Regions from separate parts of the Bacillus sp. FJAT-45350 genome, predicted to be linked through region 4. Evidence: predicted binding sites of a transcription regulator. Region 4 holds the regulator's gene; each other region holds the start of a gene.
What was found. Region 4 encodes Rex, which represses fermentation and respiration genes when NADH is low (regulators of the CRP and FNR family bind a similar motif). Its sites were predicted from a motif close to TTGTGAAATATTTCACAA; they were not measured.
Positions count from the first base shown of each region.

Region 1: a site for Rex is predicted at 6,804-6,821, ahead of CD003_RS00840 (YwiC-like family protein). Genes of this name have one in related genera too.
Region 2: a site for Rex is predicted at 2,809-2,826, ahead of pflB (formate C-acetyltransferase). Genes of this name have one in related genera too.
Region 3: a site for Rex is predicted at 2,074-2,091, ahead of CD003_RS00820 (NarK family nitrate/nitrite MFS transporter). Genes of this name have one in related genera too.

Region 1 is NZ_NISU01000001.1:165,275-173,713, reverse strand. Features, by position in the region: gene CD003_RS00870 (hypothetical protein) at 127-498, opposite strand; gene CD003_RS00865 (ComZ family protein) at 659-844, opposite strand; gene CD003_RS00860 (BMP family ABC transporter substrate-binding protein) at 940-1,896, opposite strand; gene CD003_RS00855 (peptide chain release factor 3) at 2,207-3,802, shown strand; gene CD003_RS21615 (hypothetical protein) at 3,847-4,017, opposite strand; gene CD003_RS00850 (NAD-dependent epimerase/dehydratase family protein) at 4,096-5,013, opposite strand; gene CD003_RS00845 (alpha/beta hydrolase) at 5,088-5,828, opposite strand; gene CD003_RS00840 (YwiC-like family protein) at 6,017-6,745, opposite strand; gene CD003_RS00835 (hypothetical protein) at 6,885-7,427, shown strand; gene CD003_RS00830 (Crp/Fnr family transcriptional regulator) at 7,471-8,181, opposite strand; gene CD003_RS00825 (MFS transporter) at 8,399-8,439, opposite strand, start outside.
Region 2 is NZ_NISU01000001.1:926,705-935,143, forward strand. Features, by position in the region: gene CD003_RS04655 (DUF4367 domain-containing protein) at 1-35, shown strand, start outside; gene CD003_RS04660 (polysaccharide deacetylase family protein) at 161-1,027, shown strand; gene CD003_RS04665 (MFS transporter) at 1,151-2,437, opposite strand; gene pflB (formate C-acetyltransferase) at 2,938-5,169, shown strand; gene pflA (pyruvate formate-lyase-activating protein) at 5,280-6,011, shown strand; gene CD003_RS04680 (methyl-accepting chemotaxis protein) at 6,259-7,944, shown strand; gene CD003_RS04685 (PstS family phosphate ABC transporter substrate-binding protein) at 8,070-8,439, shown strand, end outside.
Region 3 is NZ_NISU01000001.1:155,954-164,392, reverse strand. Features, by position in the region: gene CD003_RS00825 (MFS transporter) at 1-544, opposite strand, end outside; gene CD003_RS00820 (NarK family nitrate/nitrite MFS transporter) at 692-1,984, opposite strand; gene CD003_RS00815 (hypothetical protein) at 2,330-2,524, opposite strand; gene CD003_RS00810 (ubiquinol-cytochrome c reductase iron-sulfur subunit) at 2,517-3,047, opposite strand; gene CD003_RS00805 (4Fe-4S dicluster domain-containing protein) at 3,148-3,690, opposite strand; gene CD003_RS00800 (molybdopterin oxidoreductase family protein) at 3,709-5,832, opposite strand; gene CD003_RS00795 (MFS transporter) at 5,833-6,978, opposite strand; gene CD003_RS00790 (metal-dependent hydrolase) at 7,215-7,679, shown strand; gene CD003_RS00785 (TIGR04053 family radical SAM/SPASM domain-containing protein) at 8,254-8,439, opposite strand, start outside.
Region 4 is NZ_NISU01000001.1:3,065,098-3,073,536, reverse strand. Features, by position in the region: gene CD003_RS15515 (ABC-F family ATP-binding cassette domain-containing protein) at 1-1,574, opposite strand, end outside; gene CD003_RS15510 (redox-sensing transcriptional repressor Rex) at 1,846-2,481, shown strand; gene CD003_RS15505 (twin-arginine translocase TatA/TatE family subunit) at 2,551-2,730, shown strand; gene tatC (twin-arginine translocase subunit TatC) at 2,748-3,545, shown strand; gene paaK (phenylacetate--CoA ligase PaaK) at 3,728-5,062, opposite strand; gene paaA (1,2-phenylacetyl-CoA epoxidase subunit PaaA) at 5,636-6,613, shown strand; gene paaB (1,2-phenylacetyl-CoA epoxidase subunit PaaB) at 6,645-7,001, shown strand; gene paaC (1,2-phenylacetyl-CoA epoxidase subunit PaaC) at 6,998-7,816, shown strand; gene paaD (1,2-phenylacetyl-CoA epoxidase subunit PaaD) at 7,872-8,378, shown strand.

The sequences.
Region 1 (8,439 bases), 2.9 Mb from region 4:
AGAAAATCATCAGTTTAGAAGATCACTAAAAAAGTTTAAAATAAGCGCGAATCCAAAGCAAATGTTTCCACATTTGAAATCAACAAAGAGACCGACATGAAAAATGTGTCAGTCTCTTCTCTACTATTATTGACCAAAAGGAAAGCCTCCTGGACCATATTGTCCTGGAGTATAGCCACCTGAATCATATTGCTCTGGTACATAACCTCCTGGACCGTATCCTCCTGGACCATATTGACCAGGTGCATAGCCTCCCGGACCATATTGGCCAGGTGCATAGCCTCCTGGACCGTATTGTTGTCCTGGCACATAACCTCCACCACCTAAGCCACCAAATAAAAATGGACTTACAGCAAGACCGGCTAAGAACGGTAGTACTGATTGACCACTATGCCCGTGATGTCCGTGATGTCCGTGATGTCCGTGATGTCCGTGATGTCCGTGGTGATGTTGATGCTGTTGGTGCTGTCTATGCATATATTGAGGATGGTAATACATGAAGCAAAACTCCTTTAAATTTAAAGTGACTTCACTACTTATATTATGAATATAACTAGACGAATGCGCCTGTACAATTAGTAAAGTCGACTTAGTCCTCTCCAAAGCATACTTATGATAAAAAAAGACCGACTACTGCTTTGTAGTCGGCTTCAAGTTATTATTCATTAGTACTTTCTTCTTTTCCTAACTCATATGCGTCAGACATTACCTTTAAAAGTAACTCTAACATTGGTTGAAGGTCTTCCATGTTAAGCTCAATACCTTTTTCATCAAAAAAAGCTTTCGCTTCTGGCATATACTTCATTCCAATTTGCATAAACTTCATGTTATTTTCTGAATTCATCGTTTCACCCCATTAACTTTTCTAAAAGAATATTCGAGAACAACCTCTAAAAAGAATACAATGGTTTTATTATTTATGCAAATAGTGTAAAATTTCTACCTTTGATTTGGAAGTTTTCCATCTTCTTTATATTGTTCAATTGATTGATCTACTCGTTCTTGAAATTCTATAGGCACTACAGAACTAAATTCTCCTAGTGTTATGACATCGTCTTGAAAATCAAAGAATAGATTACCAACATCTAGCTCACCATTAACAAACTTATTTGCTACTAGTTGATAGAGAGTCTCTACATTTTGCACTGTACTTGTTAATACTGTAGACTCACCTAAGTCTGATTGGTCACTAACAAATCCGATTGCATAAAGACCTTTATCTTTAATTTTTTCTACTAATGGTACATGATAGCCATCTCCAGCAGGATAAAAAACATCAACACCATCCATGACCATCTGTTCATAAATCGAAATTGCTTTATCCGTATCCGTCCAATCTTCAACAAAATCCGTTAGTACCTCTATTTGTTGCTCCTGATATGTTGCCCCTTCAACAAATCCATCTACTTCAGGTTGCCAAGGGAACGCAGCAATTACTCCAATTGTTTTAGTTTCTGACATTTCAGCTGCTACCATCCCACCGAAAAATCCCATCGCATGACTTTCAAAATGAAGGCTAGTCATGTTTTCACCTTCCACTTCACCATTAAAGGTAACAAAATGAATATCTGGATAATCTTCATTTAACTCACTAAAGAATGTTGCAAAAATGCGACCATGACCAAAAATCAAGTTTACTCCTTCATTATCAAACTTGATTACAGCATCCTTTGCCTTTTCATATGTATTGATATCCTCTTTAAAAAACACATCGACACCTAGACTTGACTGAATTTGTAATAGTCCTTGATATCCTTGACTATTCCAGCCTTGATCATCTATCGTATCTTCTAATAATAAGCCTACTCGTTGGATTTGGTTTTGAGTTGAACTAGAGCATCCACTTATAGCTAACATGAGCATGATTAGGATGAATATAATAAATTTCTGTTGCATGAAAAGACACTCCCTTACTTAATCGTTCAAGACATACTCTACTAGTATAATAGAAATTTGACTTTTTTTCCTCAACAATATATTTAGTAGCTTATTGAACTTAAGTTATTACTCCACTAAATATATTCTAGACAAGGTCACAATCCCCTCCATCTTTTAATTCTGAAAGTACAGGTCACTGCTTAGAATGCTTGATGGAAGTTTACCTTTATCCTTGCTATAATAGATAAAGCTCTTACAAAGGTACATCTCTTTTACTCTATGCACGTACTAGTAAAGAAATTATTATTTATTAAGAAAGAGGAATATTATGAATTCTTATCAAAAGGAAGTTCTATCGAGACGAACGTTTGCGATTATCTCTCACCCCGATGCAGGGAAAACAACTTTAACAGAAAAACTGTTATTATTTGGTGGAGCAATTCGTGAAGCCGGTTCGGTAAAAGGAAAAAAAAATTCCAAGCACGCAGTAAGTGATTGGATGGAAATAGAAAAACAACGTGGAATCTCTGTTACAAGTTCTGTACTTGAGTTTCAATACGATGGCTACCACGTAAATATTTTAGATACACCCGGCCACGAAGATTTCAGTGAAGACACATATCGCACATTAACAGCTGCCGATTCAGCAACGATGCTAATTGATGCCGCAAAAGGTGTAGAGGCACAAACTAAGAAGCTATTCAAAGTATGTAAAATGAGAGGGATTCCTATTTTTACATTTATTAACAAACTCGATCGTCAAGGTCGAGATCCATTTGATTTATTAGAGGAACAGGAAAATCTTCTTGGAATACGTTCTTATCCAATGAATTGGCCAATAGGTATGGGGCTTTCATTCTCTGGTGTTTATGACCGTCATCGAAAAAAACTAGAGCTATACAATCCTGATAATCCAAATGATATAGATGTAATTTCTGTTTCAGGACCAGATGACCCTAAAATTGACGAGATCATTGGAGATGAAAGCTTAGTCTCTCAATTTAGAGAAGAAATTGAGTTACTTGATGTTGCTGGTGATGAATATGACGGGGAACGGATTAAAAGTGGAGAGCTCACTCCTGTGTTCTTCGGTAGTGCCATTTCAAATTTTGGTGTTCAAACATTCCTAGAGCACTACCTTGAAATGTCTCCAAGTCCTACTCCACGTGAAAGTAACAACGGAATTATTAATCCATTAGAAAAAGAAGAGTTCTCAGGGTTTATCTTTAAAATCCAAGCAAATATGAATCCAGCCCATAGAGATAGAATAGCATTCCTACGTATTACATCAGGTTCATTTAAAAGAGGGATGTCAGTAAAGCATGTCCGTATTAATAAGCCAATCAAGCTAGCACAGCCTACTCAATTTCTAGCTCAAAGTAGAAATATTATTGATGAAGCTTACGCAGGTGATATCATTGGATTATTTGATCCAGGTACATTTAGAATTGGTGACACTCTTGCAGAAGGAGAAACTTTTGAGTTTGATGAGATGCCACACTTCTCTCCCGAGTACTTTTCTGCTATTACAGTAAAAGAGGCTCTAAAGCATAAATCCTTTGAAAAAGGGATTAAGCAGTTAACTGAAGAAGGGGCTATTCAGCTATTTAAAACATACAATAAAGTAATTGAACAACAAATAGTTGGAGTTGTAGGTGTACTACAATTTGAAGTATTAGAGTATCGTTTAAAAAATGAATATCACGTTGATATCCAGCTAGAAAGAATGCCTTTTTCTAATGCACGTTGGATTGATGGTGATGAAAAAGAATTAGAACGTTTTAAGCGAATGCAACGAAGTTTAGTTACTGATAGAGACGGACGAATTGTTGCTTTATTTGAAAATGACTACCAAATGCGAACTGCACAAGAAAAATACCCAGAATTAAAGTTTTTCGAAAATTCTTTTATGAAAACAATATAGGCATCAAAACAAAAAAGAGAACTCGTAAGCCCTAAAACTTGGGCTTATGAGTTCTTTTTTCTCCTATAAATAATTTCTGCAATTGCTCCTACTACGATCGCAACAATAACAGATATTGTTTCTCCTAACCTTAATACAATATTTAACATTATGAATAAGCCTACTGTCACGATTGCAAAAATAACAACTCCGATAATGACTGACTTTGCTTCCACACATTGTCCTCCGATGTGATTTGTTTATCCTTTCATTGTAAAATAATTAAAGCAAAAAGCCAACCACATCAGAGAAATTTATTCTTTTAACAAAGGAATCCATTTTCTCATATGTTCTTCCTGATTCTTTAATCCTTCTTCTAAAGATACTTTAGGAACAAATCCTAGCCGCTCTTTTGCTTTTTCACCTGACAATGAGGATTCAAGCCTTTCATTGATCGATGGTTTATAATCAAAATTAGTGAGGATTTGTTTCCCTTTATGCCATTGGTGTTTTTTCCTACTTGTAATATTATAAGTTTCATTCGTTTCTTTAGTGGTACCTGCAAGTAGAAATGCATCTACTACATCAGAAATATAAACAACATCCAAAGTAGTACGGTCAATACAAACATCAGTCACAGGTGTTTTTTCTATGGTTCCTTTTAATAGATGGTAGTACGTCATATCCTCACGTTGCCACGGTCCGTAGACAGTCGGTAATCTTAAAATAACTACATTCATATCCTTCTTCTTTTTCTCTTGTAAAATAATAGATTCACCTGTCATTTTCGTTAATCCATAAGCAGTTGTTGGATTCGTTGGTGCATTTTCTGTAATGACTCCTGGTCTATCTCCATATACCTGAACAGTTGAAGAATAAATAAACCTTGTTTTTTTAGGACAAGCGGAAATGATTCGCTGTGTTGCTCGAACATTGTGTTCAATTGTCGTTCGTAAGTTCTGCCACTGATTATCGGAGTTTGTAGATGCGGCTAGATGATAGACAATATCTATACCCTTTAGTAAATTTTTAAAGTCAACATCCTCAATTTTTTTATTAATAAATTTGAAATTGGAGTTTCTCCCAATTAAATCAAGCTTGTGCTCAGCTAATTTATTTTCTGCGAGCTCCACTCCATCTACTCCATATACTTTATAACCTTCTTCTAACAAGCTCATGCATAGTTGATGCCCTATAAATCCTAATACTCCCGTTACGACAACCTTTTTCAAAAAGTCACCTCCCCAAAATCAAGGTATCCGATTTTGCCGGTTTTTCTGAAATGCATATTATGATTGACCTATATCTATAACTCTTTTTCGTATTTTTGAAAAAATGTATAGGTTGGTTTCGCATACTTTGAAAACGGCTTTCCAGGTAGATAAATCGTAAGTGTAATTGGATCGCCTATCTTTTTACGATGATGCTCAAACTGTTTACTATGCTCATCCATGCTATACCTTTTATGACTCGTTTCATGAATAATATGGATTGGCATGTGTTTTGTACTCGCCCATGTATTCTTTTGCTTCAATAACAATTCTTCAATAAACTCCTCATCAATTTGATGAGCCAATGATAGTTCATGGCAGAAACGTTTAAAGAACAACTTATTCCTTTTTTCTTTGTCATAATAATGATACAAATGTAAACATGGATTTATAAAAACTACCGAACGTATATTATCCAATTTTTTTATCAAATTAATCGCAACTAATGCCCCCATACCTTCTGCAACAAGATGAATTTTGCTATTAAGTATTTCTTTTTTCATAACAACATGATAGACGTGCTCAGCCAATTGTACAGCTTTTTTACTACCCCAATTTCTACCATATAAATTAGAGAGAAAAACGGTATATCCTTTATCCCTTAATTTCTCAATATACTTCTTTCTGTCCGGATGTTGAACCCAGAAACTCGTTTTCTTATTTACAAAATGATTAATATCCCCCAATATAAATACCGCAAAGCCGTTTGGTTTTTCTGGTAGGTGGACGATTCCCCATTCTCCATCAATGCAAAAATACCGCTTTTTCACCGACATAATATCGCCTCGCATCCTAACAATCTCTCTTATTGGATCATTTCATCAATTATTCTCCAAAAAAGAATCATGATTGGTAGTTAAGAGCTTAGACTTCAACGTAATTCCACTCTTTCTAATTATTTATATTCTTAAGTATCAATATAATGATTACTTTCCGCATCAATACACTTGTCTCATACAATATTTCACGTCCTAAATAACAAAATGACTAACACGAAGAATATACTATTCGTTAGTTCAACTAGTCCTAGAGTAATTGGTTTTATCTTTAATCCTTTGGGCATCACCCATGTCTTAATCGTACTAAAGGCAAATGCTAAAGCAAAAATAGGATAGCCTATTAAAAAAGGGATAATGACAGTTGCTCCATGGTATCCATTTGAAAGCCTTAGAAACTTCTTATTATCTTTCTCACGAATAAATGTCTTCACATGAAAAACACTTCCAATAAAAAAAGCAAAGTTTAATGACATTAAAATCAATGCCTCAGAAGTCATAGCATTATTTCCAATATAATATGTCATAGGTACCAAAAATGATAATGCTAGAATAGCTACTAAATCATTACTAAACGACCGTTCATTTCTTTTTCTAGCAAATAATATGTTGACAAAAAATAGAGGGATAATGGCAAAAGAGAATAAAAGTAGAAATGGATGCTTGTACAATACTGGAACAAGAAAAATCAACCCGCAAATTGTATAAATCATAAATGATGGGAGTACTGTTTTTCCTAGTCTAGGTTTCCTTATATAAGCTAAAAGAGGACCAGTGCCAAAGTACAGGCTTAATACTCCAATAATAAAGTAAAGGTGAGTAAAAGAAGGGTTACTAATAAAAGTACCGAGCAATAAAGGAACAATCAGCATTGCCCATGCACCATGTTCCCGAGGGATAAACCACTTTATATTCATTGTGATCTTCCTTTCTCCTTTGGTATATACTAAGTTTACCGAAGAAAGCTGGTTTACGATGTGATACGCATCACAGTTTAGAAATGAACACAATGGGTACATACTAGAGGCAACAACAATTTTGTAAGGAGGACTGTCTTTGTTAAAAGTAAATATTACATATATAAGCGCAGAAGAAGCAATAACCTATCTAGAAAGTATTGCTACGAAGGTCGAGAATGATACATATATCATTCCTCTCCACCCTAAGGGAGACTTCACTGTTACTAATTACAAAAAAGAGCAAATGTTCACGATAATCTTTTCAAATGAACTCGAGTTTGAACAATTAGAGCAAATTAATCTCGTTATCCAACAAATAGGGGCACATTGCAAAAATGGTCTTATCGATGATTCTAAAGCTTTCGTAGGCTATCTAGATGATGGTGAATCAGCCTATATTATAAAAAGATTTGGAGAGTGGCGAAGGTTTATATTAGAGGCAAAGCATAAGTCAATGGAAGGGCAAAAAGTCGCAGTATACGATAATCAAAATGAACTCGGTACTGGTTTGTTACTAGGATATTCATTAAAGGAAGGTATTGATTTTAATGTGCATAAAGTAACCCTACTAACAGCATCTGGTGAACAAACATATGACGGCACACACCTAACAGTTAAAACAACAGGCGAATACTTTTAAACAAAAGAGGCTTCACCATATATATGGATGAAAGCCTCTTTTGTTATATTGTACAAATTTCTACTGGACAATCTCCACAGTGTAAATATTCCTTTAAAAATTCCAATTTTTTTATAATTATATAACCTTCTACTTTATCTAAAACGTCTAATTTTTTTAGATCATTTAACATTCTATTAACGCTTTCCCTTGTTGTCCCGATGAAATTTGCAAGGTCTTGATTAGTTAAGTTTACTTCAATTCTAATTCCTTCTTTTACTTCTACACCGTAGGAATTACAAAATCTAATTAACATTGAGTAAAGAGCGCCTGTTTTTCCACATAAAAGTAAATCCTTAAACTTCGCTTGTGTTGACTGAGTATGACGTGAAAACCACTTCATAAACGCTACTGCAATTTCACCATTCTCAGCGAACAGGTCTTCTAGCTTACTACGTTCAAAACGAAATAAATCAGCATCCTCAACCACCTTAGCAGTTACACTTATACACATTTCATTAAAGAGACCTACTTCACCGACAAGCTCATCCTTCTGTTTTAAGTGAACGACAAATTCTTTACCATCTGTAGTCATTTTACTAAGGCTAACCTTACCAGAGCGAACTAAATAAACAAACTCTGATTCGTCCCCTTCAACAAATAAAACTGTGCCTGCCTTAACTTGAATAGGTGTACCACGTTCTAAAAGTAGTGACTTATTATCTTCAGATAATTCACTAAAGAAACGTTTCATTTCAAGATGCTTTTTATCCATATAATCCCACCAATTAATAGAGTAATTACTCAATGTCTCTGTACATAGTATAACCGTGATTTCCTACATCAACAGAGTAAAAATAACCAAGTAAATTTACTTTAACACAATAGCAAAAAATAAACTTGGTTTTTTATCACCATTTTCACTATATTTATGTAATAAAAGGTTCACTCTAATAACAACATTAGAATGAACCATATAAAACTTCAAAGTCTTAGGCTATTTCCTTATCTACAGAGGAAAGTACATATTCCT
Region 2 (8,439 bases), 2.1 Mb from region 4:
AGGAATTAATAGAAATCGCCCAATCCTTTCGATAATGAAGGATAAGAGGTAGATGAAGGAAATTTTCTTTGTCTATCTTTTTTGTTTCTATTTGCGGATGAATATTTCTTACAATTTATATAAAAACTAACAGGGTATGAAATAGATAAGGAGATGAATTATGAAAGAGAAAATTTTAAAGTCATTATTAGTTATTGCTTTACTCCTTGGTGTTCAAACTTCTGGGATGGTTGCATTCGCTAATGAGGATTCCCCACGAGAAGTTGAACCAGAGTGGTGGTGGAACAAGGAGAAGGAAGATGATGAGAAATATCGTAACCTTGAAGGAGGAACTGAAAAGCAGGAAAGAGCAGCTCGTCAACAGCCTGTTTCAAATATCGTCCTTCAACAGCAGTATCCCGAGACGGTAATCCTACAAGGTCCGACAACAGAAAACAAAATTGCGTTAACATTTGATGATGGACCAGATCCTCGCTACACTGAGCAAGTACTTGATATACTTGCGGAATACAACGTACCTGCTACATTTTTTGTCATGGGTTCAAGAGCTATTGCATTTCCAGAAATGGTAGAAAGAATGGACGCTGAAGGACACATTGTTGGGAACCATACATATTGGCATCCGAACCTAGTAGAAAAAGGTGACATTCCAACACTTGAAAGAGAAATTGAAAGAACAGAAGATGTATTAAATGATATTGTTGGCTATCGTACAAGCTTATTCCGTGCACCATATGGCTTTTTATATGGAGAGCTAGTTGAGAAGGTAGCTGAGATGAATTACTCCGTTATTGTCTGGTCGGTTGATTCGTTAGATTGGCAAGAGGACCCGCCTGCAGTGATTGCTTCAAATGTTCTTGACAATGTTCACCCAGGAGCTATCATTTTAATGCATGATGGCGGTGATTGGGATGCCGACCGAACAAATACAATTGAATCATTACGTCAAATCATTCCAACATTACAAGAGCAAGGGTATGAATTCGTAACCGTACCAAACTTATTAAATATCCCATATCAAAAATAATATAAAACTACAAAAGAAGCACCTCTTGTTATATGGCTCGATGCCATCAAGAGGTGCTTTCCTAACGAATTCATAACTCATAACTCATAATTCATAATTCATAATTCATAATTCATAATAGTGTTAGCATTTTATTTCTGCGTTTTTTCGTTGATAGTAATAGTAATTTAGAACGATAGAAATCGCGTAAAAGGCGATGAAGAAATATAATGCTGTAATCGGTGTACCGGTGTTAGACATAGACCAACCAAATAGTTTTGGTATAAAAAATGAACCATATGCTGCGAATGCTGCAGTAAATCCTAATACAGGTGCTGCTTCTTTTACTGGGAAGATAATAGGAATCATTTGGAATGTTGAACCAGACCCTATACCAGCAGCAATAAATAATATTAGAAACGATAGTAGGAATCCACTAAATAGATTTTGTCCAAGAAAATAAATGACCGAAAGTGCACCAGCTGACATTACAACAAGGACATAAGCAGTAACCTTAGCTCCACCAAGTTTATCAGAAAGCCAACCACCGACTGGACGGAATGCAGCTGCTAAAAATGCTCCTAAAAACGCAAGTGATACATACTCTGGAAATGTGGAACGTAGCAATAATGGAAATGCGGCTGCATATCCGATAAATGAACCGAAAGTTGCTACATATAGCCATGTCATAACCCATGTATGTTTTCTTTTAACGATAACGAATTGTTCTTTTACCGATTGCTTGGCTGTTGGAAGGTTATCCATTCCAAAGTAAGCGATAATGGTCATAATAATAATTGGAATAACCCAAACGAATGCCGCATTTTGCAACCAAATTTGAGAGCCGTCAGGTAATACTTGTGCTTCGCCACCAATGAAAGCAAATGTACCTACTGTAATGATTAGAGGAGTGACAAATTGAACGACGGATACCCCCATATTTCCTAAACCACCATTAATACCAAGAGCTGTTCCTTTTTCTTTTTTCGGATAAAAGAAACTAATGTTAGCAAGTGCAGATGAGAAGTTTCCTCCACCAACTCCACAAAGTGCAGCTAAAAGAAGCATTACCCAATAAGGTGTATCAGGATTTTGTACTGCAAACCCTATCCCGATAGCTGGAAAAACAAGAATACCTGTTGAGAACACTACCCAGTTTCTACCGCCAAATTTTCCTACTGCGAATGTATATATGAAACGTAATGAAGCACCAACAAGACCAGGTATTGCAGCAAGTGTGAATAATTGCTCAGCTGTAAATTGGAAGCCGATATCATTTAAGCGAACTGCAACAACTGACCAGATTTGCCATACAATAAAAGCAAGCATTAATGTTGGTACTGATATCCAAAGGTTTCTCCTTGCATGTCTTTTTCCTTCTTTTTCCCAGAATTCTTCATTTTCTGGATTCCATTCTGTTATACGTGCCATGATTTATTCCTCCATAATTAATTCGTGTCGTAGTACTTGATGAGCCAATCATAACGTTAAATGTTAAAAAGAAATGTGAAATTTATCACAGTTTCTAGAAATTAAAATCGTGAATTTTAATATTTTGTTATATGAATAAGTGAATAGATGAGCATAGGGAAACTTAAAAGTGAAGCGTCATAGCTTTTATTATAAGTAATGGAATAGTAGTAGAGGGAGTGAGGATAACAACTCTAACTAAATGAACATATTGTGACAAATAGTAATGGAGGAAAGATAAAAATATAATAGTAACAGCTTTAAATTTTAGCAATAACAGGGGTGTTAACATCATTAACTCTTATGTCGTTCACTTCCTGTGTAATGTGCTAGTGTGATCTTTTTCACATCTTAAACTAGCTTTGTACACTATACTAAAAGAGTAAATTCATATAAAACACCAAAGAGATAACAACATAGATACTAGCTAAAAGTGTACTAAAAACAAGGAGTTGAAGGGTATGACACATCCTGAGTTTTTGAAAAAAGGAATTTGGAGTAAAGAAATTAACTTAAGAGATTTTATTCAAAAAAACTACGCACCGTATACTGGTGATGATACATTCCTAGTAGCGGCAACAGATAATACAAAGAAGTTATGGGCTCAAGTGATGGAGCTAACGAAAGAAGAAAGAGAGAACGGTGGTGTCTACGATTTAGATACAGAAATCGTTTCTACTATTACATCACATGGTCCTGCTTATTTAGATAAAGATAAGGAAACAGTTGTTGGATTTCAAACAGACAAGCCATTTAAACGGTCGTTACAGCCTTATGGTGGTATTCGAATGGCAGCTACTGCATGTGAATCATATGGCTATGAAGTAGATGGAGAAGTGGATCGCTTCTTCACCGATCATCGCAAAACTCATAATCAAGGAGTATTCGATGCCTATACAGATGATATGAAAACTGCTAGAAAAATAGGGATTATTACTGGGCTTCCAGATGCATATGGACGTGGAAGAATAATTGGAGATTACCGTAGGGTTGCTTTATACGGTGTAGATTTCTTAATTAACGAAAAGAAAAAGGATTTACAAGAAACAGGTCCAAGAATGTCAGAAGATTTGATTCGTTTACGTGAAGAATTAGCGGAACAAATTAGAGCACTTCAAGAATTAAAAGAGCTAGCAACTTCATATGGCTTTGATATTTCTGATCCAGCGGAAAATGCAAAGGAAGCTTTTCAGTGGTTATACTTTGGCTATCTAGCAGCAATTAAAGAGCAAAATGGAGCTGCAATGAGTCTTGGTCGTGTATCTACATTCTTAGATATTTATATTGAGAATGATATAAAAGAAGGAACGATGACAGAGGAAGAGGCACAAGAATTAGTCGATCATTTTGTCATGAAGCTTCGCCTTGTGAAATTTGCTAGAACACCGGAATATAATGACTTATTTAGTGGAGACCCAACATGGGTAACAGAATCAATCGGTGGTGTAGGAATTGATGGGCGTCCATTAGTAACGAAAACATCATTCCGTTTTATTCATACGCTTACAAACTTAGGACCAGCACCAGAGCCAAATTTGACGATACTTTGGTCAACGAATCTACCTGAAAACTTCAAACGCTATTGTGCTGAAATGTCGATTAAGACAAGCTCAATTCAATATGAAAATGATGATTTAATGCGTGAAGAATTTGGAGACGACTACGGAATTGCTTGTTGTGTATCAGCAATGAAAATTGGAAAACAAATGCAGTTTTTTGGAGCTAGAGCTAATTTAGCGAAAGCGTTATTGTATGCAATTAATGGTGGAGTCGATGAGCAAACGAAAACACAGGTAACTCCAATGTTTGAAAAAATTCGAGGCGATTATTTAGAATTTGATGAAGTGATGGCTAAGTATGACCAAGTGCTTGACTGGTTAGCGGAGCTATATATAAACACATTAAATGTCATTCATTTCATGCACGATAAATACAATTATGAGCGAATTGAAATGGCTCTACATGACAAAGATGTACTAAGAACGATGGCAACTGGAATTGCTGGATTGTCGGTAGTAGCTGATTCACTTAGTGCGATCAAGCATAGCAAAGTGAAAGTAATTCGAGATGAGAATGGAATTGCTGTTGATTATGTAATTGAAGGAGATTATCCGCAATTCGGAAATAACGATGACCGTGTAGATGAAATTGCTGAAGAGATTGTGACATGCTTCATGAAGAAGTTAAAGAAGCATGACACATATCGTAATGCGAAAACAACGATGTCGATACTGACTATTACATCAAACGTTGTCTATGGAAAGAAAACAGGGAACACACCAGATGGACGAAAAGATGGTGAGCCGTTTGCTCCAGGAGCGAATCCGCTACATGGAAGAGACAAAAAGGGTGCACTTGCTTCTTTAAACTCAGTGGCGAAGTTACCTTATCACCATTCATTAGATGGAATTTCTAACACATTTTCTATCGTGCCAAAAGCATTGGGGAAAGAGTCAAATGACCGAATCACAAATTTAGTTGCGATATTAGATGGTTATTCTGAAAAATTTGGTCATCACTTAAATATCAATGTATTTGATAGGGAAACGCTTCTTGATGCAATGGAACATCCAGAACTATATCCGCAGTTAACAATTCGTGTATCAGGATATGCAGTTAATTTTATTAAGTTGACAAGAGAACAGCAACTAGATGTCATTAACCGTACATTCCATGAGTCACTTGGAAGATAGGTAAGATAAAAAAGAGAATAACTAAAGCCCCTCTGAAAAAACTATCAAAGAGGGGCTTTACCTATAGTTAGAATATAATGTGAATTCAAAGTTAGAAATGAGGACTATTTATGAAGGGATATGTTCATTCAGTTGAAACGTCAGGTATGGTTGATGGACCTGGGATACGCTATGTCATTTTTACACAAGGTTGCCTTTTAAGATGTCAGTTTTGTCATAATCCTGATACGTGGGAACAAAAAAAAGGAAAAACAACATCTGTAGATGAGCTTATTGCTGATATTGAAACGTATATACCATATTTAAAGCGCTCTAATGGTGGTGTCACAGTTAGTGGTGGAGAACCATTATTGCAAATCGATTTCTTAATAGAATTATTTAAAAGATGCAAACAGTTAGGACTCCACACAACAATTGATACATCAGCTGGTTGTGTTTCGAAGACTACAGATTTTTTAAATTCACTTGAAGAATTAGTCAAATATACTGATTTGTTTTTATTAGATATTAAGCATATTGATAATGAAAAGCATAAAGAACTTACAACTGTTCCTAATAATCATATTTTAGAGTTTGCGAAGCTTCTTTCTGAAAAACAAATACCGATTTGGTTACGTCATGTTCTTATTCCGGGAATTAATGATCAAGACGAACACATACAGAGCTTGGCTTCATTTATTAACACATTAAATAATGTAGAGAAAGTTGAAGTGTTACCATACCATCAATTAGGAGTATACAAATGGGAAGAGCTAGGAATTCCATATCCATTAGCTGATGTTAATCCACCTGATAAAGAGACGATAGAAAAAGCACATAGGATTTTAGGAATTAAGGAATGACATAGTTGTAAATAAATATTGAAAAAGTTAAATATGTTGATATAATAACTTGGTAATCAAAATGAAAAACTATGTAAGAGAAGGGATAGCGCTCCTGTCACCTTTCTGCGTATTTTATCATAATGAAGAAATTTAGTGATTTTTAGTAGTGAACCTGCAAAAAATGCTAATACGCTTCCTATTCACGATGAATAGTTTAGAGGCGTATTTTTTTTGTTTTTGAAGACTAAGTAAAAGGAGAAAGCGAATGGAATTCAAGTTAGGTACAAAAATTAATTTAATTGTTATAGCAATTATCATGCTATTATCAACAATTGTAGGTTTTGTTGTTCATCAACAAATGACGAAGGGAATTGAAGAGTTTGCTACGGAAAAGGCCAGAGCAGATTTAACTTTTGCATATCGTTATATCGACACTCTTTATCCAGGTGATTGGACGATAGAAAGTAATCAGTTGTATAAAGGTTCTATATTAATGAATGATAATTATGGTGTAGTGGATACAATTGGTGATGATACAGGTGATACTGTAACAATTTTTCTAGGGGATACTCGTATCTCTACAAATGTGATTGTAGATGGACAAAGAGCGGTTAATACGAAAGTCTCTCCTGAAGTTGCTCATGTTGTATTAAATGAAGGCAATAACTATTACGGTAAAGCAGAAGTCGCAGGGTATATGTATCAAACAGCTTATATGCCAATAAAAGAAAGTACAGGAGAGGTAATTGGTATATCTTATGTAGGAGCTTCACAAGAAATTATTGACCAAACTATTGCTTCATTTTTGAAAATATTTCTTTCTGTTTTATTCATTGTAATTGTTATTTCAATGTTAATCGTTTATTTGTTTACACGAGCATTAAAGAGAAGGTTGACGATAATATCTAATGCGTTAGCTTCAGCTGGTAATGGTGACTTTACTATAGCTGTAGATGACCAATCTAGTGACGAGTTAGGAGAACTTTCTACGAGCTATAATACAATGAGAGAAAAGCTCAATACGATGATTAACCAAGTGAAGGATTCTTCCTATCAAGTAGCCGCATCTTCAGAACAATTACATGCAGGTTCAGAACAAGCAAGTAAAGCGACGGAGCAAATTACTGATGCCATCCAAGTAGTTGCGGATGGTGCAGAAAATCAAACAGTTAATGTAAATGAAAGCTCAATTGCACTTGATGAACTAGCGGTCGGAATCAATCAGATGGCTGAAAATGCATTAGTAATCTCTGATGCTAGTTCAAACACTAGTAAAAAAGCGGAGCGAGGTGGTAACTATGTTGAAAAGACTGTACAGCAAATTCATGCTATTCATACCTCTGTAGATACTAGTGGTCAAGCTATTAAATTATTAGAGAAACGCTCGGAGCAGATTGGTGATATTTCAAATGTGATAAATAAATTAGCAGCTCAAACAAATTTATTAGCATTAAATGCTTCAATTGAAGCATCTCGAGCTGGAGACCACGGTAAAGGCTTTGCAGTGGTAGCTACAGAGGTTGGGAAGTTAGCTGAGCAATCACAAAGGTCATCAACTCAAATCTCTAATTTAATCGATGAAATTAGGAGTGAAATTGTACATTCAAATCATTCGATTGAACAGGTGAAACAAGATGTACAAACTGGATTAAGTATTGTTGAACATACAGATACTAGTTTTAAGGAAATAGTCCAAGCTATGAGAGAAATGGGGGGGCAAATAGATAATATGGTTTCTACTGCAGAGCAATTATCTGCCTATTCTGAGGAAGTATCAGCAGCTATTAATGGAATCAAATCTGTTTCTAAAGAAACCTCAGCTCAAACCCAAAATGTTGTTGCTTCAACTGAAGAACAATTAGCATCTATGGAGGAAATTGCAGCTTCAGCTAACTCGTTAGCAACAATGGCAAATACGTTACAAGAGTTAGTTAGTAAATTTAGAGTGTAAGAGAAATTGGCTGAAAGTTTGTATAAACTTTTAGCCATCTTTTTTTATAAAATAAATGAAATAGTTGGGTTTTATGGTACGATTACGTCGAATACCTATACGTTTTTTGATAAAGGGGAAGTGTCATGAACTCAACGATAGTGCTTAAAATAGTATACTCTGTAATTTTAGTAGCATTAATTGGTTTTTTTGGTTTTATCGGAGCAGTTTTGACAGCCCTGATGGGTGGTGTGAAATTTTATACACCTCTTGTCATTGTGATAGCAGTTGGAATCGCAATTATTATGATTCTAGCAATTTTTAAAGTTGTCAAACCGAAAAAGCTGATGATTAGTGCTATAAGTTTTTTCGTATTATGTCTTGTCGCCATTGGAGGTTATGAACTATATAATTCTTATTACGAAAGTATTGAAATGGTAAATGACCAGGAAGTAGATTTACTAGAATATCAACCTTTTCACGAACTATCGAAAGTAGTTTCGTTAGAAAAGGAAT
Region 3 (8,439 bases), 2.9 Mb from region 4:
CACCACTGAATGCAATCGCATATCGCCAACCATCATCTCCGCCTATTAAAGTTAGTGCAAACCAAGGTAATAGCATTGCAGCGGCTGCAGAACCGAAGTTCCCCCAGCCAGCATAGAATCCTTCAGCAAAACCTACACTCTTTGGTGGAAACCACTCAGCAACCATTCGAATACCAACGACAAAGCTTGCTCCAATACAACTAATTAATAATCTTGAAATAAATAATTGCATCCACGTGTTACCGAAAGCAAACATAAATGTTGGGATCGCCATAACAATTAACAGAATTGAAAATACTCGTCTTGGACCAAATTTATCTAGAAGCATCCCAATAAGAATCCGTGCTGGAATTGTCAATGCAACATTTAGTATCGCTAATGCTGCAATATGATCCATTGTTAACCAACCTAGAGAATGAACCATTGTCCCAGCCAATGGTGCCATATTAAACCAAGCGAAGAACGAGATGAAAAAAGCAATCCATGTTAAATGAAGCATTTTTATTCTAGGGTTTTTATATTGAAAAATTTCTTTCGCTGTCACTTTTCTTCCCTCCAACTAGGAACCACTACAACATACCATATAATTTATAAGAGCTTGGCTATCAGCGAGAGCACTGAAAAGTTTTTCACATTTTAGTGCTCTTCTATCCCCAAACTCTTTTGGTGACAGCCGATTATCTTATTAGTTCTAACACTTAACTTCTGCATTTTTTCTAGAATAATAATACCAAGTAATTAACAAACTAATTACATAGTACGCAATAAAGATATAAAGAGCTGTGTTTGCTACACCTGTTGTTTCAATTGACCAACCAAACATTTTCGGAATTACGAAAGCCCCATATGCACCAATTGCTGATGTGAAGCCAAGGACTGGAGCTGCTTCTTTTACTGGGAAGATAAACGGAATCATACGGAATGTTGAACCATTTGCAATCCCTGTTGTTACAAATAAAACCATGAACATGATTAGAAACCCTGTGAAGTTGCCTGCATTATAGAAGTAAATAACCCCAATTGTTGCGGCAATCATCAAAACAATATCCCAAAATGTAACAATTGCTCCACCGATTTTATCTGAAATCCATCCTCCAACAGGACGAATTAATGCCCCTACTAAAGGTCCTAAGAATGCATATTGCATTGCATTTACTTCTGGAAACTCTGTACGAATTAATAGCGGAAATGCTGCTGCATATCCAATGAATGAGCCAAAACACATAACATATAACCATGTCATAATCCACGTATGTTTGTTTCTGAAGATTACTGCTTGCTCTTTAACTGAAGCCTTTGTACCAGGTAGATTATCCATTCCAAAGATTGCTGCAATAACAGTCAATACAATCGGAATTACCCATACAAACCCCGCATTTTGAATCCAAATATTTGTACCATCTGCTACTTGTTGTGGTGCTCCAGCAACTGCGCCAAATACCCCAACAGTTACAATTAAAGGTGCGATAAATTGAACAGCACTTACACCAAGATTACCAATACCTGCATTAAGTCCTAACGCTGTACCTTTTGCTTTTTTCGGATAGAAGAAGCTAATGTTCGCCATTGATGAAGCAAAGTTACCTCCACCTAATCCACAAAGTGCTGCTAAAATTGCCATTGTCATAAATGAAGTTTCTGGATTTTGTACTGCATAACCAATACCAATCGAAGGGATTAATAAGGACGCTGTACTAATGATTGTCCAGTTCTTCCCTCCAAAAATAGGGACTACAAATGTATATATAAGACGAAGTGTTGCACCTGTTAAGCCCGGAAGCGCTGCAAGAGTAAATAGCTCTCCAGACGTAAAGTTAAAGCCCACATCATTTAAGTTAACTGCTACAACCGACCATATTTGCCAAACTGCAAATGCTAAAAATAAAGCAGGAATTGAAATCCATAAATTTCGACTCGCATGTTTCTTTCCTTCCGACTCCCAAAACTGTTCGTTTTCCGGCTCCCATTTCGTAATTCTAGCCATAATTTATTCCTCCAGTAATATTTCTTAGTTAGTTAATTTAACTCTTCTTAAGAAGTTACTATTAGAATAAAGCATACTAGTCTTTTACGATGTGAAATTTCTCACATTATTGAGGATGTTCACGTTTTATTCATATAATAAAATGCGGAGCGTTTTATATGAAGCAATGAGCGAAGCCACTACTTTGTTTTGAGTCTAGCAACAAGCGGGTTCTTCTTGCTAGACGTGTAGTGTGCGCAGCCATTGCTCTTCTCAGAAATACTTTCAACAACCATGAAATTTTATCTAGATATAATAAAAAAAACAGGGTTGCAGACATTTAACTTTGCCTGTTCCCTGCTTAACCTAGTCTTTATATTCAAGTTTTCGCCATTGTAAAAATGTCACAAATGCAATAATAGCTGAGACAACTCCAACAACTGTGTAAGTGTACATAATTTCATATTCTCTACCTAAATAAGCCTCAATTGTCCATTGCAACATAACAACATTAACTGCAATCGTAAGAAAAATGATTATCCAGCAAGTTTTCTTACCCATGACGATATTCCCTTCCTACTGCATAAACAGTACCATTTTTCACTTCTATTAAAATCTTCGGTAACTCTCGTTGTGGTGGACCCATTTCAGGATGTCCATTTAAGTTAAAGTATGCATTATGACAAGGACATAATAATATTTCTTTTTCCTCTTCATAAAATACAGGGCACATTAAATGTGTACATGCACTGTTATAAGCAACCCACTCCCCTGATTTCGTATGAACTAATAATGCGGGGTCACTATCTGTTGGGTAATAAAAAGTTGCTGAGCTCCCTGCAGGTACATCATTGACTTTCGCAATTTCATAGGCATCAAACTCTTCATCTGCAAAGCCAAGCATAGCACGTAACGAAAACGGTACTGTTGCAAACCCGAGTGCAACAGAAGTCCCTACTGCCGTCTTTAAAAATGCACGACGATTATACTTAGTATCATCATCACGGTTTAAATTATCAACAAGATTTATCATATCATCATTAGTATCTTTTTTATTCCGTCCGAGCTTTTTCTTATCTGTCATAATAATCCCTCCCAGTTATATGAATGGAAGCTTTTAGAGGAAAGACGAACTCTAGTCAGCTATTCTCTCCTCTACATTCACGTACTTACAGCCGTTTTAATTAATCAGAATATACTCCGAAGAACTCCGGTACGTATTTCCATTTATCTTGTTCAGATGGTTTCTTACCTTCAATTAAGTTCATTTGCGTTCTACGACGACGTAATGCTTGCATCTCATCAAAATCAATAAAACGAATCGCATCACTTGGACATACTGATGCACACATTGGTGAAATGTCATATTGCGTACGGTCATAACACATGTCACATTTATACATTTTATTCTCTTCAAAATCAAACTTCGGTATACCGAAAGGACAACCAAAAGTACAATTTCTACAGCCAATACATTTTTCTTCCATTGCTGATAATACGACGCCCTCTTTTGTAATTTGAATTGCGTTAGCTGGACAAACTCGTGCACATGCGGGATCTTTACATTGCATACAAAGCATTGGGAACGTTTGTCTGCTTTCCATAAAGTCTACATACTCAACATAGTTACGCTCCTTTGCATCATGTCCTCCACACTCACGACATGCAGCTTGACATGCACGACAACCAATACAACGTTCAAATTCCAAATACATTACTTTATTCATGGATTTACACTCCCCTTATTATGCTTTTGCCATTTTGACCGAACATACTTTAAACTCTGGCATTCTCGATACTGGATCTAATGCTGGGTTTGTTAGAACATTAACTGCTAGATCTTTACCCCAGTGATATGGAACGAAGACTGTATCTTCACGAATTGCTTTCGTTAAACGAGTTTCAAGTACCATACTTCCACGCTTCGTCGTTAACTTTATTGTTTCTCCATTACTAAATCCATACTGACTAGCAAGAGCAGGGTGCATCTCCACATAAGGTACTGGACATTGTTGCATTAAGAACTCTGTTCTTCTCGTTTGTGAACCAGATAAGAAATGGAATACAACACGACCTGTTGTTAAATAAAGCGGAAATTCTTCAGTTGGGACTTCATCTGAATCACGGTAGTTAACAATTGGTAAATTTGCTTTCCCATCTGGATGGCCAAATTTTTCTTTAAACATTGTTGGTGTACCTGGATGGTCCTCTGATGGACATGGCCAGAACACACCATCTTCTTTATCAATTCGTTCCCAAGTAATTCCGTAATAATCGGCTTTACCACCCTTAGTTGCTACACGGAACTCTTCGAAAATTTCATGTGGGTTATTGTAGTTCATAAGATGTCCTTTACCCATACGTTCAGCTATTACCTTCATAATTTGCCAATCTGTTTTTGACTCACCGATCGGGTCTTTCACTTTACGAATTCGGATTACACGTCCTTCTAAATTCGTTGTTGTTCCTTCATCTTCTGCCCATGAAGAAGCAGGAAGGATAACATCAGCAAACTCTGCTGTTTCTGACATGAAGAAGTCACTTACGACTAAAAAGTCTAATTTATTAAATCCATTCCAAATATGTTGTAGGTTTGGTGCTGAAACAGCCGGGTTACTACACATTACATGCATTCCACGAATACGACCTGCTTCAATTTCATCAAACATTTCATATGCTGATACACCAGCTTGTGGCATATCTTTCTCGTCAATTCCCCATACATCTGAAATATATTTACGAGCAGCAGGGTCATCAATTTTTCGGTAGCCTGGTAATGCATCGGCTTTTTGACCATGCTCACGTCCACCTTGTCCGTTTGCTTGTCCCGTAAATGTCGCAACACCTGATGCGAATTTTCCAATTTGTCCACGTAATAAAGCCATTGACGTATATAAACGAACGTTATCTACACCCTTTGATTGCTGTTCAATTCCACGTGCAAACATTACAACTGAACGAGGCGAACGACCAAAGATATGAGCTGCTTTCAGTAATTTTTCTTCTGATACACCTGTGTAAACTGACGTATATTCTAGTGTGAATTTCTCAACCGCTACTTTTAATTCTTCGTAATTGTTACAGCGCTCTGCAACATACGCTTCATCTACATAGCCTTCTTTTATTAATAGATGTAACATTCCACTCGCAAGTACATCATCTGTACCTGGGCGTAAATCTAAATGAACATCTGCAATACGTGCTGTTGGTGTTTCACGAGGGTCACAAACAATCATTTTTGCCCCTTTGTCACGTGCTTTCCATAACCATTGAATTGTCGTCGGATGACACTCAGCTGTGTTTGAACCAGCCATAAAGAAGCAATCCGTATGCTCTAGCTCAGGCCATGGTAATGTCGAACCTCGGTCTGTACCAAGTGTTTGCATAAAACCACCTGCTGCAGAACTCATACAAAAACGACCGTTATAATCAACATAGCGTGTACCTAAAACAGCACGTGCATATTTACCAACTAAATAACATTTTTCATTTGTCATTGATACGCCACCGAACACTCCAATAGCGTCCATACCATGTTCAGATTGCAGCTTTTTATAATTTGTTTCAATTAAATCTAGTGCTTCATTCCAAGTAGCTTCTACAAACTGACCATTCTTCTTAATTAAAGGCTTTGTAATTCTTTCATCATGGTCAATTGTTTGGTAAGCTGTAACTCCTTTAGGACACATCTTCCCTAACGTTACAGGCCAATCGTATCGAGGCTCTACCCCTACTACTTTCCCCGTTTTTTCATTTAAACGTATATGCATTCCACACTGCATCCCACAATAACAGCAATGTGTACTAATTAGCTTTTCACCTGGATGTTGAAGGTTTTTCGTCCCTTCTTTTTGTAGAAATTGAGTCATTTATTTCTCCTCCTTAGATTCACTCTTATTGTAAAATTCTTCAGAACGTTTTTGACTAAACCCTGGTACATGAATTCCGTTATTTGTTTGAATTGGACCGAATGGGTTACCCATTGGATTTTCTAAGTTTAATTGACTCATCACACGCATTCTACGACGACATGACGGACAATAGTCTGCTAGATATGAGCCATCTTCAAGTTGTAAATCAAAGTTTTGAACTCCAAGAATTCCTTTTACATCTTCTATTTGGTCATCACTACTATAATTCGTTCCACATTTCTTACATGCTCTTGTATCAACTTGGATCACTTCTTGATAGTTCATCGGTACTGAAACTGCCAATGGACGAATAGGTAAATGGAATAGCTTTCCAAATGGGAAGTAAACTAAGAAAATTACGACTGTTATTTGATGAATCAATGATAGATAAGGATGAATAAATCCACCTAAAAATTTATATGAAACAGTTAATAATAATCCTGTTACTGTTACTGCTAATAACACATAAAGTGGGAATAAATCGAATTCAAAACGCTGACCTACTTGTACATTTTTATCTCTCGCACGACGAATCATCATCATCGTTACGCCACCTAATACCATTAGTGCTGTAATATTTAAAATGTTGTACATGATATGAGCTATGAATCCATCAGGATGCATTGTCATTACTTGAACACCCATTGCAACAACTGCATATGTTTGTGCATCTATTAAAGCAAAATGAATCCACCCAAAAGTTAAACCAAATGTAAACCCGAATGAACCAATACAGCCCCAAGCTACTAACCAGTGTTGAATGCCACGATAAAGACCACGCTTGAAAATAAATTTTTGAAGAATAATATTATCTACTAATGTCTTTGTAATAGCCTTTACATTACGCTTCTGTCTCTTACGTTTCTTTAAATTTTGAAGTGTGCGTTTAAACACTTGATGTGTGGCTGGTCTAATAAGCCATGAACATGTCCGAACCGTAATTCCGATAGCAAATACTATTGAAGAAATAAAATACCCAAACAACATCATATCTATCTTTACAAAGCCCTTCGTTCCAACCCACATTGTAAAAATTAATACTAATACTACGAAAAAAGCATACATGCTTGTTTTTGAATAAAAGGATCTTACAAAATCATTCATCTTCTTCCACCCCTTTAGAATCTAACAAGTTATCTTGTTGTTAAATACATTGTAGGCTGATTAAGATATTGAGACAGTGAAATTTATCACACATGAAATGAAATTCAAAAAAGATATTGTGACAAAATATTGGCAATGGATGAAATGAGAGTATAGAAAACAATGATTAGGTTTTGTATAGTTAAGAGGGGAACTCAATTATAATTAAAAAAGTCATAGAAAATTGGGGTAGTAAGATGCAGTATAAAACACATATAGCCTTTGGTTTAGCCACTGGTATAGGAGCATTACAGATTTACTCACCAGTAATAGATGATCTTGTACTATTTAGTGGAGGATTGATTATTGGTGCGTTACTTCCTGATATTGATCATATGAAAAGTAAAATTGGACGAAAGCTCCCTTCTATATCAAAACTAGTATATTTTTTCTTTGGGCATCGAAAGTTTTTTCATAGCATATTATTTGTTGCCCTATTATGGGGAATTCTTCGAGATATGGCGCCCTACTCATTTGTACTAGGACTAGTAATTGGAACTATTAGTCACTTAATTGGAGATATGATGACTCCTAGAGGGATAAAGTTATTTTATCCTCTACCTTGGAATGTGAAATTCCCTCTTACTTTTAAATCTGGGGGATTGGTAGAGTATTTACTTCTACTACTTTTTATTAGTGTAATTATCTTTCACCTTACATAAAAAAAAAGCACCACAGAGGGTACTTTCATAACAGTATATATAATTTAGTTCAATCGCTAATTCTATAGATTAAGAAGAAATAAGAACAGAAGCACACATTAATAAAATTGTCATAATAAATGCAATGATAATTCCGATTTCTTGTTTTGAATATCTTTGTATTATTTTTTTCATGTCAATTCTCCTCATTTATAAATTTACTAGATGCAGTCCGTCAATATACCTGCAATTCATCAGCTTAGTCATAAGGAGTTTGATTCATTGGTGTCTTTTGCTAACGTTATCTACTTTAACACTAGTTCCATAATACTACAAGGTTCGACAAAAAGAAAAAGATACTGCTTATTTTTATAAAAACCCTACTTTTTTCTAGGTCATTCACATTAAAACGTTATAATTTATTAAAATAAATCTAGTTCTAATAGTATAGTGAATCTACTTCCCTCTCTTTCTCGGTTTCTAGTAAACTATATGCACGTATAACGGATTCTATTAATAAAATAATTATTTTTTTTCAGAATAAAAAAGGTTTTCCAGAAGGTAGAATACTAACCATCGGAAAACCTCATCTATCTTATAAACTTACTAATTCTCTCAATTTCATTGGTATATATGCACATGTAGGATCGCTTTCTAAATAATCACCAGTAACAGCGTATGCACGGGCACGTGAGCCACCACATAGCTCTTTGTATTCGCAGACCCCACATTTCCCTTTTAGGGCTGACTTATTTCTTAGTTGTTGTAGGATTGGTGAGTT
Region 4 (8,439 bases):
TAGTTTGTCATACTAGTGGAAGAGAGCTCGATAATTCGAGTCGCAATTCTGTTTAAAAAGTAACGGTCATGTGAGACGAAAAGCAATGTACCAGGATAATCGATTAATGCTGATTCTAATACTTCCTTACTATCAATATCAAGATGGTTTGTTGGCTCATCAAATATAAGGAAGTTTGCCTTTTGCATCATTAACTTTGCTAGTGCCAATCTAGCCTTTTCGCCACCACTTAAATCATAAACTGTCTTTAACACATCGTCACCACTAAAGAGAAAATTGCCGAGAACGGTGCGAATCTCTTTTTCTGGAGTTAGTGGATATTCATCCCATAATTCTTGTAAAACTGTTTTTCTTGTATTTAGATTCGCTTGTTCCTGGTCGTAGTATCCTATCATGACATTACTACCTAATCGAGCGTCACCATCTAAGAATGGATGTTGCTTGGTAATTGCCTTAAGTAAAGTTGATTTTCCGATACCATTAGGACCAATGAGCGCGACACTTTCGCCTTTTTTTACTTCAAAGGTGATGTTCGAGCATACAGGCTGTCCATCGTATCCAATAGAAGCATGGTCAACTTTCAATACATCATTACCTGTTTGTTTTGAGATTTGAAAGGAGAAGGAAGCTGATTTACTGTCTCCAGATGGTCTATCTAGTAAATCCATTCGTTCTAATTGCTTTCTACGACTTTGTGCACGTTTCGTAGTAGAGGCTCTTGCAATGTTTCGCTGAATGAAATCTTCAAGCTTAGCGACTTCACCTTGCTGTTTCTCGAATTGCTTTAGCTCCATTTCATAGCGTTTTGCATTTTCTTCTAAATAAGCACTGTAGTTACCGTGGTATTTTGTTGCCTTTGTTCTTGATAGGTCATACACAATCGTGACAATTTTATCAAGGAAATAGCGGTCATGTGAGACAATAAGTACGGCCCCGTCATAATTAGATAAATATTGTTCAAGCCATGTTAACGTTTCAATGTCTAAATGGTTGGTTGGCTCATCAAGTATTAACAGTTCGGGCTTTGTCAGTAAAAGCTTACCTAAAGCTAAACGAGTTTTCTGTCCTCCGCTTAGAGTAGAAACTTTTGTAGAGTAATCAAATGAGCCGAAGTTTAAACCAGATAATATGCTGCGGATATCTGCTTCGTATTGATATCCACCTTGGTCTTTGAAGGTAATCTGTAGCTTGTCATACTCGTTAAGTAATTTGCTATATGCTGTTTCATCAGCTAAGGTATCCGGATTTGCCATTTGTTCTTCTAATCGTCTGAGTTGCTTCTCCATTTTCTTTAGTGGTTCAAACACAGTAAGCATCTCATCCCATATAGAGAGAGACGATTCAAGTCCTGTATCCTGTGCTAGATAACCTTGCTTAATTCCTTTAGGTGTAACAATTTCTCCTGAATCATATGAAGTTTGTCCAGAAATAATTTTTAATAGAGTTGATTTACCAGCACCATTTCTACCTACAAGAGCAACTCGTTCCCTTGACTGTATTTCTAATTTGATATTTGATAAAATTGGTTCAGCACCAAATGATTTTGTTAGGTTTACACATTGTAATAAAATCATATAATAACCCTTTCTTATGTAAGAATAGAGTTTGTTCAATTGAACAAACGTTAAGCAATGAGCAAACTCATTGCTATTATTTTTGAATATGCTCTAATATTATGATATTTTACTACCTTAAGTGTAACCGATTCCCATACAATCAACAACTTGATGAATAATAGGTTAATACGATTACATACATGATAAAATGTTGTACAATATAGGTATAGAGTTTGTCCTATCACTACTTATTGGTGGTAATGGACATGGCTAATAGCGGAGGCGATTTATGAATATCGAGCAAAATAAGATACCACAAGCAACGGCAAAACGATTGCCCTTGTATTATCGCTTTTTAGAAAACCTGCACGCCTCAGGGAAACAACGTGTATCGTCATCAGAATTAAGTGAAGCTGTTAAAGTAGATTCCGCTACAATTCGAAGAGACTTTTCTTATTTCGGAGCGCTAGGGAAGAAGGGGTATGGCTATAATGTTAATTATCTCCTATCTTTTTTTAGAAAGACACTTGATCAAGATGAAATTACAAAAGTAGCCCTCATTGGTGTAGGGAATTTAGGAACGGCGTTTTTAAATTATAACTTTGCAAAAAATAACAACACACAAATTGTGATGGCTTTTGATGTGTCTGAGGATAAAATCGGTGAGGATATAGGCGGAGTTAAAATATATAATCTCGATAATCTAGAAGAATGCTTAGATGAAGAGGTAACGGTGGCAATTCTTACTGTGCCAGTAGCTGCAGCACAAAAAATTGCGGACCGACTAGTGAAGGCAGGGATTAAAGGAATTCTTAACTTTACACCAGCTCGATTAACAGTACCTTCAAATGTTAGAGTTCATCATATTGATTTATCAGTTGAATTACAGGCATTGAGTTATTTCTTGAAACATTACCCTCTCTAAAGTCTAACGTGGAAAAGTTCTGTATGTATTTAATAGATGTTACTAAAGAGAAAGTAGGAGGTGAGCTATATGAACATAGGACCTGGGAGCCTATTGTTAATAGCAATTGTAGCGCTAATTATATTTGGACCAAAAAAGTTACCTGAGCTAGGAAGAGCAGCAGGGAATACTTTAAGAGAATTTAAAAAGGCAACTAAAGGTATGATGGACGACGATGATAAAAAGAAAAATAATGAAGATAAGAATTAGTTAGGAAGGGTAGTCAAATGAAGCAAAATGATATGTCCCTTTATGATCATATTGGTGAATTAAGAAAGAGAATAATCATCGTGCTTGTCTTTTTTGTATTTGCGATGATAGGTGGTTTCTTTCTGGCAGGACCAATGATTACGTATTTACAGAGCGCACCAGAAGCTCAGAATCTGCCGATGAATGCTTTTAAATTGACAGACCCTTTAAAGGTCTATATGACTTTTGCATTTTTTAGTGCAATATTACTTGTTTCTCCTGTTATTTTGTATCAGTTTTGGGCTTTTATTAGTCCAGGACTTCACCATACAGAGAGAAGGGTAACGTTATCTTATATTCCATTAGCATTTGGATTGTTTCTATTAGGGATTTCTTTTTCGTATTTTATTATTTTCCCTTTTTTGATACAGTTTATGGGAACACTGGCTGAACAGTTAAATATCACTGAGCAATACGGTATTAATGAGTACTTTTCATTCTTGTTTCAATTAACAATTCCATTTGGATTTCTATTTCAACTTCCTGTTATTATCATGTTTTTAACGCGGCTTGGGATTGTTACTCCAGAATTATTATCAAGAATTAGAAAATTTGCTTATTTTATTTTGTTAGTGATAGCTGGCTTTATTACTCCTCCAGAGATAGTCTCGCATTTAATGGTAACGGTGCCTTTGTTACTATTATATGAGGTAAGTATATGGGTATCGAAAATAACCTATCACAAAGTGTTGAAGGCGGAAGCGCAGCGACAAAAGGATTTAGAAGAGCAAGAGCGTATTGAACGAGAGCAGCAAAATAATGCAGATAGTAAATAGAAGTATTCATAGTAATCACAGTGTTGGAATAATTCCGATACTGTGATTTTTTTCATATAACCGACCAGTGGTTTTGTTATATAGTGTAGAAGAGAAATAGCTTCTAGTAGAAAAAGAAAAGCAATGGCTTCACACACTGAACTAGTAGTTCAAGTGGATCCACACATTGCTTTTCATCGTTATTATTTAGCTGGTGCTGTTTCTTTTCTCTTATCTACTAGACGAACTGCTTTTCCTTCTGAACGAGGAATTGAGTTAGGAGCACCAACATGGATGTCCATAGTAACTAGGCAGTTGTTTTTCATAGAGTTTTGGATTTTGCGTTTTAGGTTAAGGACAAGTTCGTGCTCCATGTCTTGACCTGGGATATTGTTAAAGAATTCTTCCTTCATTTCTGCGTGAAGTTGAACAGCGTCCATTGTACCAGACTTCACTAGGTGAATTTGATAATGAGGTACTAGCTCATCAATTTGTAATAAATAACGCTCGATTTCAGAAGGGAATACGTTAACGCCACGGATAATAATCATGTCGTCAATACGACCCTTAACGCGAGACATTCTTGTAGTTGTACGTCCGCACTTACATTTTTCTCTAGTAATTGAAGCGATGTCACCAGTACGGTAACGGATAATTGGTAGTGCTTCTTTACTTAAGCTAGTGAATACTAATTCTCCGTCTTCACCTTCAGGTACCGGTTGTAGAGTTTCAGGGTCGATAACTTCAACTAAGAAGTGGTCATCAGCAATGTGAAGTCCGTCTTGTGCTTCGTGGCACTCGATAGAAACACCAGGTCCCATTACTTCACTTAAACCGTAAATATCAACGGCTTTAATGCCAAGTTTCTCTTCAAGAGTTGCACGCATTTCTTCTGACCAAGGTTCAGCTCCGAAGATACCATATTTTAAGCTGGTTTCAGCTGGGTTAATACCCATTCTTTCCATTTTTTCAGCAATATTAAGTACATAAGAAGGTGTACCAGTAATCACAGTTGGTTCAAAATCTTGAATTAACGTAATTTGACGATCTGTGTTTCCGCCTGAGATTGGAACAGTAGCACAGCCTAGTTTTTCAGACCCGTAATGTACTCCAAGACCACCTGTAAATAAACCGTAACCATATGCATTATGAAGAATATCACCTTTCTTACCACCGGCAGCTACGATTGCACGTGCTACACATTCAGCCCACATGTCAATATCGTTTTGAGTGTATCCAACAATTGTTGGTTTACCACTTGTACCAGATGAACCGTGAATTCTAACTAATTCTGTAGTAGGTACTGCAAATAGTTTGAAAGGATAGCTTTCACGTAAATGATGTTTTTGAGTAAATGGTAACTTTTGAACGTCTTCAAGAGTTTTAATATCATCTGGAGTTATGTTTAGCTCTGCAAATTTCTGTTGATAGAAAGGCACATTATCAAAAACGCGTTGTGTTGTTTCTTGTAAACGCTTTATTTGTACCTCCTGTATTTCTGACTGAGGTGCAGATTCAATCTCGCTGTAAAAACTCATGTTTATTCCCCCTATTTAATTTTAATATAGTAAAAGTTGACTATATTGTTAGATGTTCTAATAAACTGACGAATTATTTACGTATGAATTTTAATACGTTACATAGACAAGGGTAAAACGGTGCCATGAAAAAGTCAATACAAAATTCAGAAAATTGTACTTCTTTTTAATAATATAATATATAATGAGCTGAATTTGCTATAAATACGCTCAATAATAGTAATTTAAATCATTTTTACCATAAAATGAATAATAGAAAATTGGACAGGCAGTGGACAGTATCATTTAGTATTTCAATAAGAATTATAGGTGTATGTATAATAGGAAAAGAATTATTTTATTTGCTGCTTTCATTACGAAAAATAGCTGTTCCGTTTAATAATCGATTTATTCGTTTATACAAGAATAATCACCATAGAGACTATTTCTTTCATATAATAGAAGGTAGCTGCTATAAAAAGAAATTTTTAGAAAATTACTTTTATTTTTAGAAATAAGTTGACATTAGTATGACAATAATTTATAGTTACGTTATAACAACGTCATACAAAAGACGAAGGGAGAGTTTAAATAATGAGTGTAGAAGTTAAATATAATGATCCTACTGAACAAAAAAGATACGAAGATTTTATGGCACATATACAAGCAGGTGGAAAAGTTGAGGCTGATGATTGGATGCCAGAAGATTACCGTATGGCACTAATTAAACTAATCTCAATGCACGGCATGAGTGAAATTATGGGAGCGCTTCCAGAGAAAGAGTGGACTCCTAAAGCACCAACATTACGTCGTAAGTTAGGGATTATGGCGAAAGTACAAGATGAGATGGGTCACGGACAACTTTTATTACGTGTTGCTGAAGACTTAATCAAACCTCTTGGAAGAAACCGTGAAGACTTAATGCAAGATTTATTTACTGGAGATTTAAAATTCCACAATGTATTCCACATGAAAACGGAAACTTGGGGAGATGCTGGTCTAATTGGTTGGTTAGTTGATGGAGCAGCTATTATTACACAAACAAACATGTTAGATGCTTCATACGCACCATATGCACGTGCATTAAAGCGTATCGCAGCTGAAGAAGTATTCCATGCACAACATGGTGAAGCTATTATCATGCAATTAGCTGAAGGAACTGAAGAGCAAAAAGCAATGGTACAGGATGCGTTCGATCGCTGGTGGCCATCATTATTAATGTTCTTTGGACCACCAAGCCCGGCTACAACTGGTGCATCAAAGCAGGATACAATGATTAAGTATGTTATCCGTAAAAATACAAACGAAGAATTACGTCAGTATTTCTTTACTAAATATATTCCAAGAATCTTATCACTAGGAATCACAATTCCTGATGAAACACTTAAATTCGATGAAGAAACAAAAGATTGGACTTATCAACAACCAGATTGGAATGAGTTCAAGAAAATCATTTCTAATAATGGACCAATGTCACAAGAGCGTATTCGACTAAGAAAAATTTCTTATGATAAGAACGCATGGGTTCGTGAAGCATTAGGACAAAAAGCAACTGAAGGTTCAGCAGTATAATTTAAAGAAAATAGTCAGGGGGTATATCGGAATGACAAGAGAAAATATCGATAAATTTTATGATGAGTATCAAGTGTTTAGTCGTAGAACAGCAACAGCACCAATGCAAGAGCAATTCACTCTGTTAGCACCAAACCAAGAAGTAGCACTAGTTATGGCGCAGGAGAACTTCATGAGACGTGAACCTGTATATGATGTATGGGTAGTGAAATGTTCAGATATCCGTACATTAAGCTCGGACGAAAGAAATAGCGTTACTCGTCTTGATAACAAAGATTTCCGTGAGACTAAAGGTTATGGTTATTTAAGAAAAAAATGGCGTGAAAAAGAACAAGGAATGTTAGATGAGGAAGAAATCCTTTCATGGGCTGGAGGTCATAAAAAATGAAAATAACTACAGTTGAAGAGTTAAACCAACAACCAGAATATAAAGAAGCATTAAAAGAACTATTATTCCAATTAGCTGATGATGACTTCCTTACTTCTTTTAGAGGAACGGAATGGTTAGGTCTTTGCCCTCATATCGAGGAAGATGTTGCCTACTCATCTGTTAACCAAAATACAATGGGTCATGCTACACTATATTATGAGCTTCTTGAGCAAATGGGTGAAGGAGATGCAAATGCTCTTGCACACGCACGTACTCCTGAAGAAAGAAAGAATGCTATTTTACTAGAAGAAGTTAATGGACCAGGGACTTACCTAGTTGAGCCAGAATATGATTGGGCTTTCACCGTAGTAAGAAACTACTTCTATGATGTAGCTAAGAAAATCCGTTTAGATTCTCTTAAAAACTCTTCATATGAGCCATTAGCACAAGCTGCTAGATCAATTAGTGGAGAACAATACTACCATGTTATGCACTGGGATGTATGGTTCAAACAATTAGTTGATAGTTCTGCACGTGATAGAATGGTAGAACAAGTTGAGAGAGTTTGGAATGATTTTGGTGGAGTATTAACTCTAGGTTCTAAAGGAATTCCAATGGCTGAATTTGGATTAATCGAAGGCGAAGAGCTACTAACTCAACGTTGGTTAGACAAGATGGAGCAAGTTTTCAATGAGCTTAACTTGAAGAAGCCATCTGAAAAGCCTAAGCTAGTACAAGGTGATGGAAGAGCAGGGGAACACACAGAAGCGTTAAAAACTGCAATTGACACATTATCTGAAGTTTACAATATTGACCGTGCAGCTGCATGGTAAGCCAGTAAAGAAAAAGCAACTTCTTTAGTGGGATTTTAGAAGTGGGGGGAACAACATGACTGAGAAAATGAAAGTATCAGTAGAAGCAATAGAGAAAGCACTACATGACGTAAAGGACCCAGAGATTCCTTCAGTGAGTATTGGAGAGTTAGGGATGATATATGACATTATCTTAGATGGAGATAATAATATTCATATTAAGCTAATACCTACATTTGTTGGCTGTCCTGCGTTAGATATCATTTCTCGTGATGTAAAAAATGCTGTAAACAATCAAATTGATGTTACCGGAACTTTAGAGGTTACGTATGTTTTTGATGACAGTTGGTCAACAGACCGAATCTCAGAAGAAGGTAGAGAGAAGTTGAAAGAATACGGTGTTGCTCCTCCTCCAGCTAACCACAAAGAAGGAGATCCGTGGGAGGTTGACTGTCCGTACTGTGGGTCAACTTACACAACATTGGAAAATATTTTTGGCCCGGCTGCCTGTAGAAGTATTTTGTATTGTAAATCTTGCAAAAATCCGTTTGAGGCAATGAAACCAGTTGCTTCACATCAATAACATATGATAAAAAAAGAGGGGAACGAAATAATTTTCGTTCCCGGATTTTTTTAAATCAATA